One region of the Arthrobacter sp. SLBN-122 genome, then DNA from elsewhere that is predicted to be linked to it. Evidence: predicted binding sites of a transcription regulator. Region 1 holds the regulator's gene; the other holds the start of a gene.
The links. Region 1 encodes Rex, which represses fermentation and respiration genes when NADH is low (regulators of the CRP and FNR family bind a similar motif). Its sites were predicted from a motif close to CTTGTGAANNNNTTCACAAG; they were not measured.

Region 1 (4,207 bases):
CTCCACCATCAACGCCACCATCCAGACCGCCAGCTTCGATTCCGGCGACGTCAACCGCGACGGCCACGTCAAGGGCGAGGACTTCTTCGACGTGGAGAAGTTCCCCGAGATCTCCTTCGTGTCCAACGGCCTGGTGGCCAAGGGCAACAGCTACGAACTCACCGGCGACCTGACCATCAAGGGTGTCACCCGTCCGGTGACCCTGGAAACCGAATTCAACGGCGTTGCCGTTGATCCGTTCGGCAACACCCGCGCCGGCGTCTCCGCCGAGACCACCATCAGCCGCAAGGACTTTGGCCTCACCTGGAACGCGGTCCTGGAAGCCGGCGGCGTGCTGGTCAGCGACAAGGTTGCCATCAACCTGGAACTCGCCTTCATCGCTCCCGCAGCATAATTTCACCCCCTCAGGGGCAAACCCCGGCACCAGGCCAACCCGCCTGGCGCCGGGGTCCCTTGTTTAACGGCAACTGCTTAACGGCAACCACCTGCGGCAATAGCGTTGGAATCACCCACAACGCCGCCTGCCGGGGGTACGGTGGACTTAAGCCATGCTGGGGGGAAGGCAGAGGACCGATTCCCGGCAGCCTACCCGGATCCCAACCTGCAGAAGGAACGCCATGAGTACTCCTCCCGTCCCGCCACCCGCGCCCCAGGACCCCCATTCCGGCAACGGCCAGCCGGGGCATGACCAGGCCGGCAACCAGTCCGGAGACCAGCAGCCCCGCTACGGCCAGAACGCGCCGCAGTATGGGCAGAATGCCCCGCAGTACGGCCAGAACACGCCGCAGTACGGCTCCCAGCCGCCGGCAGCGCCGCAGTACGGCCAGAATGGCCCGCAGTATGGGCAGAACCCTCCCCAGTACGGCTCCCAATATGGGCAGAATGCACCCCAGGCTCCCGGCTACGGCCAGAATGCGCCCCAATACGGGCAGTCGCCGTATGGCCAGTACCCCTCGGAGCAGCCGCAACCCGCCGGCGCCAAGGGAATCCCGCAGCTGGTGAACATCTCCTTCTGGCTGCTCATTGCGTCAGCCGTCATTTTCGTCGTCGCAATGCTCACCGGCCTCAGCCAGCTGGACGACCCCGCCTACCGGCAGGCCTTTGAGCAGCAGATGGAGGCCGGCGGCGCCACCGGAGTCACTTATGACGACATCCAGGGAGTCATTGCCGGAACCCTGGTGGTGTTCGCGATCATCGGCGTGGCCCTCTACCTGCTGGTGGCCTTCTTTGTCCGGAAGGGCAAGAACTGGGCGCGCATCCTGGGCACGGTGTTCGCTGCGCTGTCAGTGCTGGGCCTCTTCGGTCCCCCCAGCCTGGGCACAATCGGAACGCTCCTGGGAATCGCGGCCATCGTGCTGCTCTACCTTCCCGGGGCCGCCCCGTACTTCCGGAAGCAGCAGCCGTTCGCCAACCCGTACCCGGGCGGCTTCGGCAATCCGTACGGACGGTAGCGGTACCAGCGCTGAAATCAGGCGGCCCGGGATGCATCGCATCCCGGGCCGCCTGATTTAAATTCCTAGGCCGTCTGCCCTGGCGTCTGGGCCCGTTGCGCGTGGTAGGCCAGGATCTGGAGTTCGGTGGCCATGTCCACCTTGCGGAGGTTCACGCCTTCGGGAACCTGCAGCATCACTGGTGCGAAGCTCAGCACGCTGTGCACGCCTGCCGCCACCACGCGGTCGCACACCCCCTGGGCCACCGCGGCAGGAAGTGCCAGCACCACCATGTTGGCCCCCGTACGGTGCAGGACGGTTTCAAGGTCTGCCACGTCGCTGACGCGCAGCCATCCCACCTCGTTGCCCACCACCATCTGGTCGGCGTCGAAGATGGCCACCACATCGAACCCCCGCGATTCAAAGCCGCCGTAGCGCGCCAGCGCCTTGCCCAGGTTGCCGGCGCCCACTATGGCCACTTTCCAGTCGTGGGTCAGTCCCAGGGCAGCGGCAATGTGGCGGCTGAGGTACTGCACCTCATAGCCAACACCCCTGGTCCCGTAGGACCCCACATGCGACAAGTCCTTGCGCAGTGTTGAGGAACTGACGCCTGAGGCTTCTGCCAGGGACTCGGAGGAAACGCGCTCCACGCCCTCGGACAGCAAGGTGTTCAGGGCGCGGAGGTAAATGGTCAGCCGGGCCACGGCGGCAGGAGGTATCTGCTTGGCGATTGGGCCCGTGGCATCCGGAAGGTCCGGGACAGGCTGGGGCGTTGAACCCAGGGATGTCACCCGCACCTCCCTTGCATCGCGTTGTGAGTCCACTCTAGGTCCCTGCCGCTCATGGCTTCAAAACCCGGGCCATCGAAAACCCGCGGCATCCGGGCATCTGATGTCACTGCCGCTCCCCTACTGGGCCATGGCGCGCTGCAGCACGCGTTCCAGGCGGGCCTCGTCGATCTTCCAGAAGTCGCGCTGCACGCCGTCCACCAGCACTACGGGGATTTCCTCGGCATAACGCTCACGCAGGTCGGGCTGGTTGTCCACTTGCTCTTCGCTCCACGTCAGGCCCAATGTGGCAGTGACCCGGGCGACGGCGTCGCGCGCCTCCTCGCAAAGGTGGCAGTCAGCTTTGGTGACCAGGACGACGCGAGGTGTAGCCATGGCTTAACGGTATCGCCGTTCGTGGCGTGCCGGTGACGCCGACGGCGGCCGGCCAGTGGATTGACTAGACTCGAGTCCATGCCCGAGGAGAAATACGTCGCCGTAGTCACGCGGCCGGTTGCTGCGCCGCAGCCGGGCGAGGCGGCGTTTTTCGATGTGGACAATACCTTGATGCGTGGCGCCAGCCTCTTCCATGTGGCGCGGAAGATGCACCAGCGCGGAGCCTTCACCCTGAGGCAGGCGGCTGGTATGGCCTGGCAACAGTTCAAGTTTGTGGCCCGCGGCGAAAACATGGATGACGTCCACGCCGTCCGCGACTCCGCCCTGAACCTGGCAGTGGGCATCAGCGTGGACGACATCAAGGCGCTGGGTGAAGAAGTTTACGACGAAATGATTGCGTCGCGGATCTGGCCGGGCGCCAAGGCCCTGGCCGAGCAGCACCTGAGGGTAGGCCGCCGCGTCTGGCTGGTGACGGCCACCCCCATCGAAGTGGCCACTGTGATCTCCACCCGGCTGGGACTGACCGGAGCCCTGGGAACCGTGGGCGAGGTATCGGACGGCATGTACACGGGCAGGCTGGTGGGAGACATCCTGCACGGCTCGGCCAAGGCCGTGGCCGTCCAGGCCATCGCGGACGCGGAAGGCCTGGACCTGAAGCGCTGCTGGGCCTACAGCGATTCCTACAACGACGTTCCGCTGCTTTCGCTGGTGGGCCACCCGGTGGCCATCAACCCGGACGCCAAGCTGCGCCGCCACGCGCGCGACCACAACTGGCCGGTTTACGATTTCCGGGCCGGCAGGCGCGCCGCCACCTTTGGGCTCAAGGCGGCCACCTTCGGCGGAGCCGTTTACGGCCTTTGGAAGGGCTTCGCCCGCATCCGCGGCCCCCGCATCTAGGTAGCCCTAAGTGACCCTTCTATGGTTCGTCAAGCCTGGGAGGCGCTGGGTGTGGCGGCGTTGAGGGTGCGGTAGATACGTCGGGCGAGGTAGCGTTTCACGCAGCGGCGGATTTCCCTTTTGGTGCGTCCTTCGGTTTGTCGTTTGGTGACGTAGTTGCTGGTCTCGGTGTCGAACGTCATTCTGCTGAGGGCGACCATGTGCAGTGCCCTGTTCAGGGTTCGGTCACCGCCGCGGTTGAGTCTGTGCCGGACGGTGTTCCCGGAGGAGGCTGGGATCGGGCTGGCCCCGGCTAGCGAGGCGAAGGCGGCTTCGGACCGGACCCGGCCGTGGTGTGACCAGGCGGTGAGGCAGATGGCGGCGGTGACGGGGCCGAAGCCGGTTTCCTGGAGCAAAGGTGCGGCTTCGCTCACTTCCACCAGTTCGGTGATCCGGTCGTTGTTGGTTTTGATCTCCGCGTCGAGCTCGCCGATCCGCTTGGCGAGCCGGACTGCTTCTGAGCGGGCGATCGACAGTGCCAGTGGTTCTTCACGGGCGCGCCAGCGGCAGACTTCACGGATCTGGGTTCCCGTGAGGGGTTTGCGGGCGTCAAGGCCAAGGTCGTTGACCCGGGCCAGCGCTGTTAGGGCGTTCACGGCCCGGGTGCGCTCGGTCGTCATCGACTCCCGCGCGGTGACCAGGACCCGCAAGGCGGCCCGGATACCTTCGTTCAGTCGT
Region 2 (4,207 bases), 1.0 Mb from region 1:
GGCCGCGAACTGTCCCGCGGTAAAGAACCAGGACAAGGCGGCGACGACGCATACAGCCGCCGTCACGAGCAGCGCCCACGCCTGGCGGGAACGGCGGCGGGCGCGTCGGTAGGCGGACCAGCTGACGGTCATGGCGTTGACGCCGGCAGGGGAAATTCAGGCACCCCAAGAGCCTAGGACAAAGGGCTTGCCCGTCCTCTGATATCCACACTGTTGAGGACGAGTGATGTCTCACACGTCCATGGCCACCGCCGTCGGGTTACTGCTCCCTGGTGACCCTTCGAAGGTCTTCCTCGGCAATGGCAAGCAGTCCCTCGAGCTGGCGCACGCGGTCCTCGCTGACATCCCCGGCCTTATGGGCGGCGCGGGCACGTTCGAGCAGCCGGACTGCTTCCTTATGGTTTGCCTTGGCCACGTCCAGGGCATGTTCGAGGGTGGTCTCGTGCTGAAGTGTCGATTCGTTGTCCATGCCACCAGTGTGGTCCCGTTTCCCGGCTGATTCCAGAGAACCAGCCGGGAATTCCCGGGACGGCTGCGGAATTGGTCAGACGGCGATGGCGGCCAGGGCGGCGGCGCTTTCCTTGGCGGGGAACGACGGCGGGTTCACGCCGGCCATTTCCTCCATGACGCGCACCACCTGGCAGCTGTAACCGAATTCGTTGTCGTACCAGACGTAGAGGACCAGGTTCTTGTCGGTGGAGACCGTGGCGAGTCCGTCGACGATACCTGCGCGGCGGGAGCCGACGAAGTCGGTGGAAACAACCTCGGGTGAGTCGATGTAGTCGATCTGCTTGCGGAGGTCCGAGTGCAGCGACATTTCACGCAGGTAGTTGTTGACCTCGTCCTTGGTGGTGCCGTTTTCCAGGCTGAGGTTCAGGATGGCCAGCGATACGTCCGGGGTGGGGACGCGGATGGAGCTGCCGGTCAGCTTGCCGAGCAGTTCGGGCAGGGCCTTGGCCACCGCCTTGGCGGCACCGGTTTCCGTGATGACCATGTTCAGGGCTGCGGAGCGGCCGCGGCGGTCACCCTTGTGGAAGTTGTCGATCAGGTTCTGGTCGTTGGTGAAGGAGTGGACGGTTTCCACGTGCCCGTGCACCACGCCGAACTTGTCGTTGATGGCCTTCAGCACCGGGGTGATGGCGTTGGTGGTGCAGGATGCCGCGGAGACGATCCGGTCTGAATCGTTGATGTCGCGGTGGTTGATGCCGTGGACGATGTTCTTGAGTTCGCCCTTGCCCGGTGCGGTCAGGAGGACCCGTGCCACGCCCTTGCTCTGCAGGTGCTGGGAAAGCCCCTCGGCGTCGCGCCAGCGGCCGGTGTTGTCCACCACCAGGGCGTTGTTGATGCCGTAGGCGGTGTAGTCGATCGTGGCGGGGTCGTTCGAGTAGATCACCTGGATCTGCACGCCATTGGCGGTAATGGTGTTGGCGTCCTCGTCAATCCGGATGGTGCCCTCGAAGGATCCGTGGACCGAGTCGCGGCGCAGCAGGCTGGCACGCTTGGAGAGGTCGTTGTCGGAGCCGCGGCGCACAACGATGGCGCGCAGGCGCAGTCCGTGGCCGCCGCCGGCCTTTTCGATGAGGATGCGTGCCAGGAGCCGGCCGATGCGGCCAAAGCCATAGAGTACGACGTCGGTGCTGGTGCGGTCATCGCCGCCCCGCTTGCCCACGATCTCGGCGAGCTCAGCGCGGAGGAATTCCTCCAGGGTGGCGCCGTTGCCTTCTTCCTTGAACTTCTGGTTCAGGCGGGCGATGTCGATCGCGGCGGCGCCCAGCTCGAGGTTGGCCAGCGTGTTCAGCAGGGGCGCAGTGTCCTCCAGGAGCAGTTCGTCCTTGCTCATCCGGCGCGCAAAGCGGTGTGCCTTGAGGATGTTCATGGTGGACTTGTTGATCAGGCTCCGGCCGTGGATGCTGGTCACCACGTTGTTTTCGCGGTACAGCCTGCCGATCACCGGGATCATGGCCTCGGCGAGGGCCTCCCGGCCCATCCACGTATCAAGACAAGAATCAGACGTCTGGCTCACAGAAATACCTTCCTCGGTTCAGCCGTGTACGTCCTCGTACACGGATGTAGGCCACCTGATGATGTCCAGGGGCACCGGCGCCTGCAGGGATGGCCCCCAGGCGCCTGGATCGCGTGCAAAGAAAAACCGCCGGCTGCGGACGCAACTTTCGGCGGTAGAACTCCTGCGTCCGTGAACCATTCTAATTTGGCCGGCTGCAGGGAACACGCTTGCGCTGCGTGAAATCACTCACATGGCCGCGGACCCGCACAGTCGTGTCGTTGCCGGGCTTTAGTTGTGGACGGCTGAATAGAAGTTCAGGCTGGCGGAAAAGACGATCCAGGAAAAGTACGGCAGCACCAGGAAACCGGCGAGTGCGTCCACAGGCCCGAACCGCAGGACCAGGAAGGCCAGGGTTGCGGCGAGTGCGCAGATGACGAGGAAGGCGGCCCACAGGGCGGCAGCACCAAGCATCGGGTACAGGGCGAAAAAGGCAAGCGGCCACGCCGCGTTGAGGAGGAGCTGGACGACGTACCCTGCACGGGTGCCTCCGGTCAGGCCGCCCTTGCGCCAGACCAGCCATGCTGCTGCCGCCACTCCGGTGTACAGCAGCATCCACGTGGTCCGGAACATCCACGCCGGCGGCATCCACGGTGCTTTCGCCGAACCGGCATACCAGCCATCGGAATTGAGGATGATCGGAACCGACGCGAGAAGCCAGGCAAGGCCGGACAGTGCAAGAAACCCACCAAGTGCAATGATCTGGGAACGGATGCCGGGGACGCCAGCCCGGGCAGCACGACGGGGATCAGGAGTTGCAGGCACGGTCCAGCATCCCCAACACGGCGGCCCGTGGTCAAACCGGGTGTGCGGATGGGACAGCCGGTACGCCGGGTTCTGTTCTCCCCTCCCGTTGCCGGAAAGGGAGCGACGGCCATCCATCTACGAGTACCGTTGCCGGCACCCTCCAGCGGCCTACCCGGACACTCGGGCGGGCAGCCCTCGAACGTGTCCTGTCTGGCCTTGCTCCGGGTGGGGTTTACCTAGCCTTCCCGGTCACCCGGGAAGCTGGTGGTCTCTTACACCACCGTTTCACCCTTACCTGCCCTGCCGGCCAAGCCGGACGTGCAGGCGGTCTGTTTTCTGTGGCACTGGCCTGCGGGTTACCCCGAGTGGGCGTTACCCACCACCCTGCCCTGCGGAGCCCGGACGTTCCTCGAGTCACTTGCGTGGCGCGCGGCCGTCTGGCTGTCCCATCCACGACCAGTCTACCGGCGCCCGCAGGCCGCTTTGGTCGCCGGTAGGATCGGACGGTGCTGATTCTGCTTCCCCCTTCCGAAGGCAAGACACCTGCGCTCCGTGGGCCCGCCGTCGACTGGTCCTCGCTGGGCTTCCCGGAACTCAACCCGTACCGCGCGAAGGTCCTGGAGGCGTTGGGAACGGCCAGCGCCCACCAGGACGCCCTGGCCCTGCTGGGTGTGGGGGCCTCGCTGCGTGAAGATGTTGAACGCAATACGCGCCTGCATGCCGAACCGGCCGCGCCGGCCCACAGCATCTACTCGGGCGTCCTTTACGACGCGCTGGGCTACCGGAGCCTGACACCGGCCCAGCGGCGCAAGGCGGATGCGTCCGTCCTGGTGATTTCCGCACTGTGGGGAGCCCTTCGCTTCGGCGACAGCGTCCCCGCATACCGGCTTTCCATGGGCACATCCCTGCCCGACGTCGGCCGGCTGGCTCCATTTTGGAAGGCACAGCTTGGGCAGACTCTGGGCGGCGTGGCCCAGGGACACCTGCTGGTGGACTGCCGGTCCAGCACCTACGCGGCCGCCTGGACGCCGCCACCGGAACAAACCGTGACGGTGAACGTTTTCACCGAAGCCGGTGGAGTCCGCAAGGTGGTGAGCCACTTTGCCAAGCACACCCGGGGCGAACTGGCGCGGCACCTGCTGTCGCGGCGCGGCAAAGCCCCCGCGGCGCCGTCGGACCTTTTGAAGGCCGCCCAGGAGAAATGGGATGCCGAACTGGTGCCGGGCACAGTCCGCAGGCCGCATGCCCTGAACATCATCCTGCTGGGCTGATCACCCGGTCAGGACCATTCATCGGAACGGACCAGGATGGCGCCTGAATCCGGGCAGAACACGATGTCGTCCGCGGCCGCGGCCTTGATCTCTGCGAGATCGCCGGGACTGAGCTTCATGCCGGAGG

Region 2: FBY36_RS00070 (glyceraldehyde-3-phosphate dehydrogenase) is a predicted target of Rex. The motif match lies at 2,239-2,258, and genes of this name have one in related genera.

What each region holds. Positions count from the first base shown of each region.
Region 1 is NZ_VFMS01000001.1:1,053,077-1,057,283, forward strand. Features, by position in the region: gene FBY36_RS05000 (YceI family protein) at 1-394, shown strand, start outside; gene FBY36_RS05005 (hypothetical protein) at 618-1,451, shown strand; gene FBY36_RS05010 (redox-sensing transcriptional repressor Rex) at 1,517-2,221, opposite strand; gene FBY36_RS05015 (glutaredoxin family protein) at 2,339-2,593, opposite strand; gene FBY36_RS05020 (HAD family hydrolase) at 2,672-3,490, shown strand; gene FBY36_RS05025 (IS110 family transposase) at 3,520-4,207, opposite strand, start outside.
Region 2 is NZ_VFMS01000001.1:10,785-14,991, forward strand. Features, by position in the region: gene FBY36_RS00060 (HNH endonuclease family protein) at 1-132, opposite strand, end outside; gene FBY36_RS00065 (hypothetical protein) at 260-469, opposite strand; gene FBY36_RS00070 (glyceraldehyde-3-phosphate dehydrogenase) at 545-2,023, opposite strand; gene FBY36_RS00075 (TspO/MBR family protein) at 2,294-2,827, opposite strand; RNA gene rnpB (RNase P RNA component class A) at 2,873-3,258, opposite strand; gene FBY36_RS00085 (YaaA family protein) at 3,316-4,080, shown strand; gene FBY36_RS00090 (zinc ribbon domain-containing protein) at 4,089-4,207, opposite strand, start outside.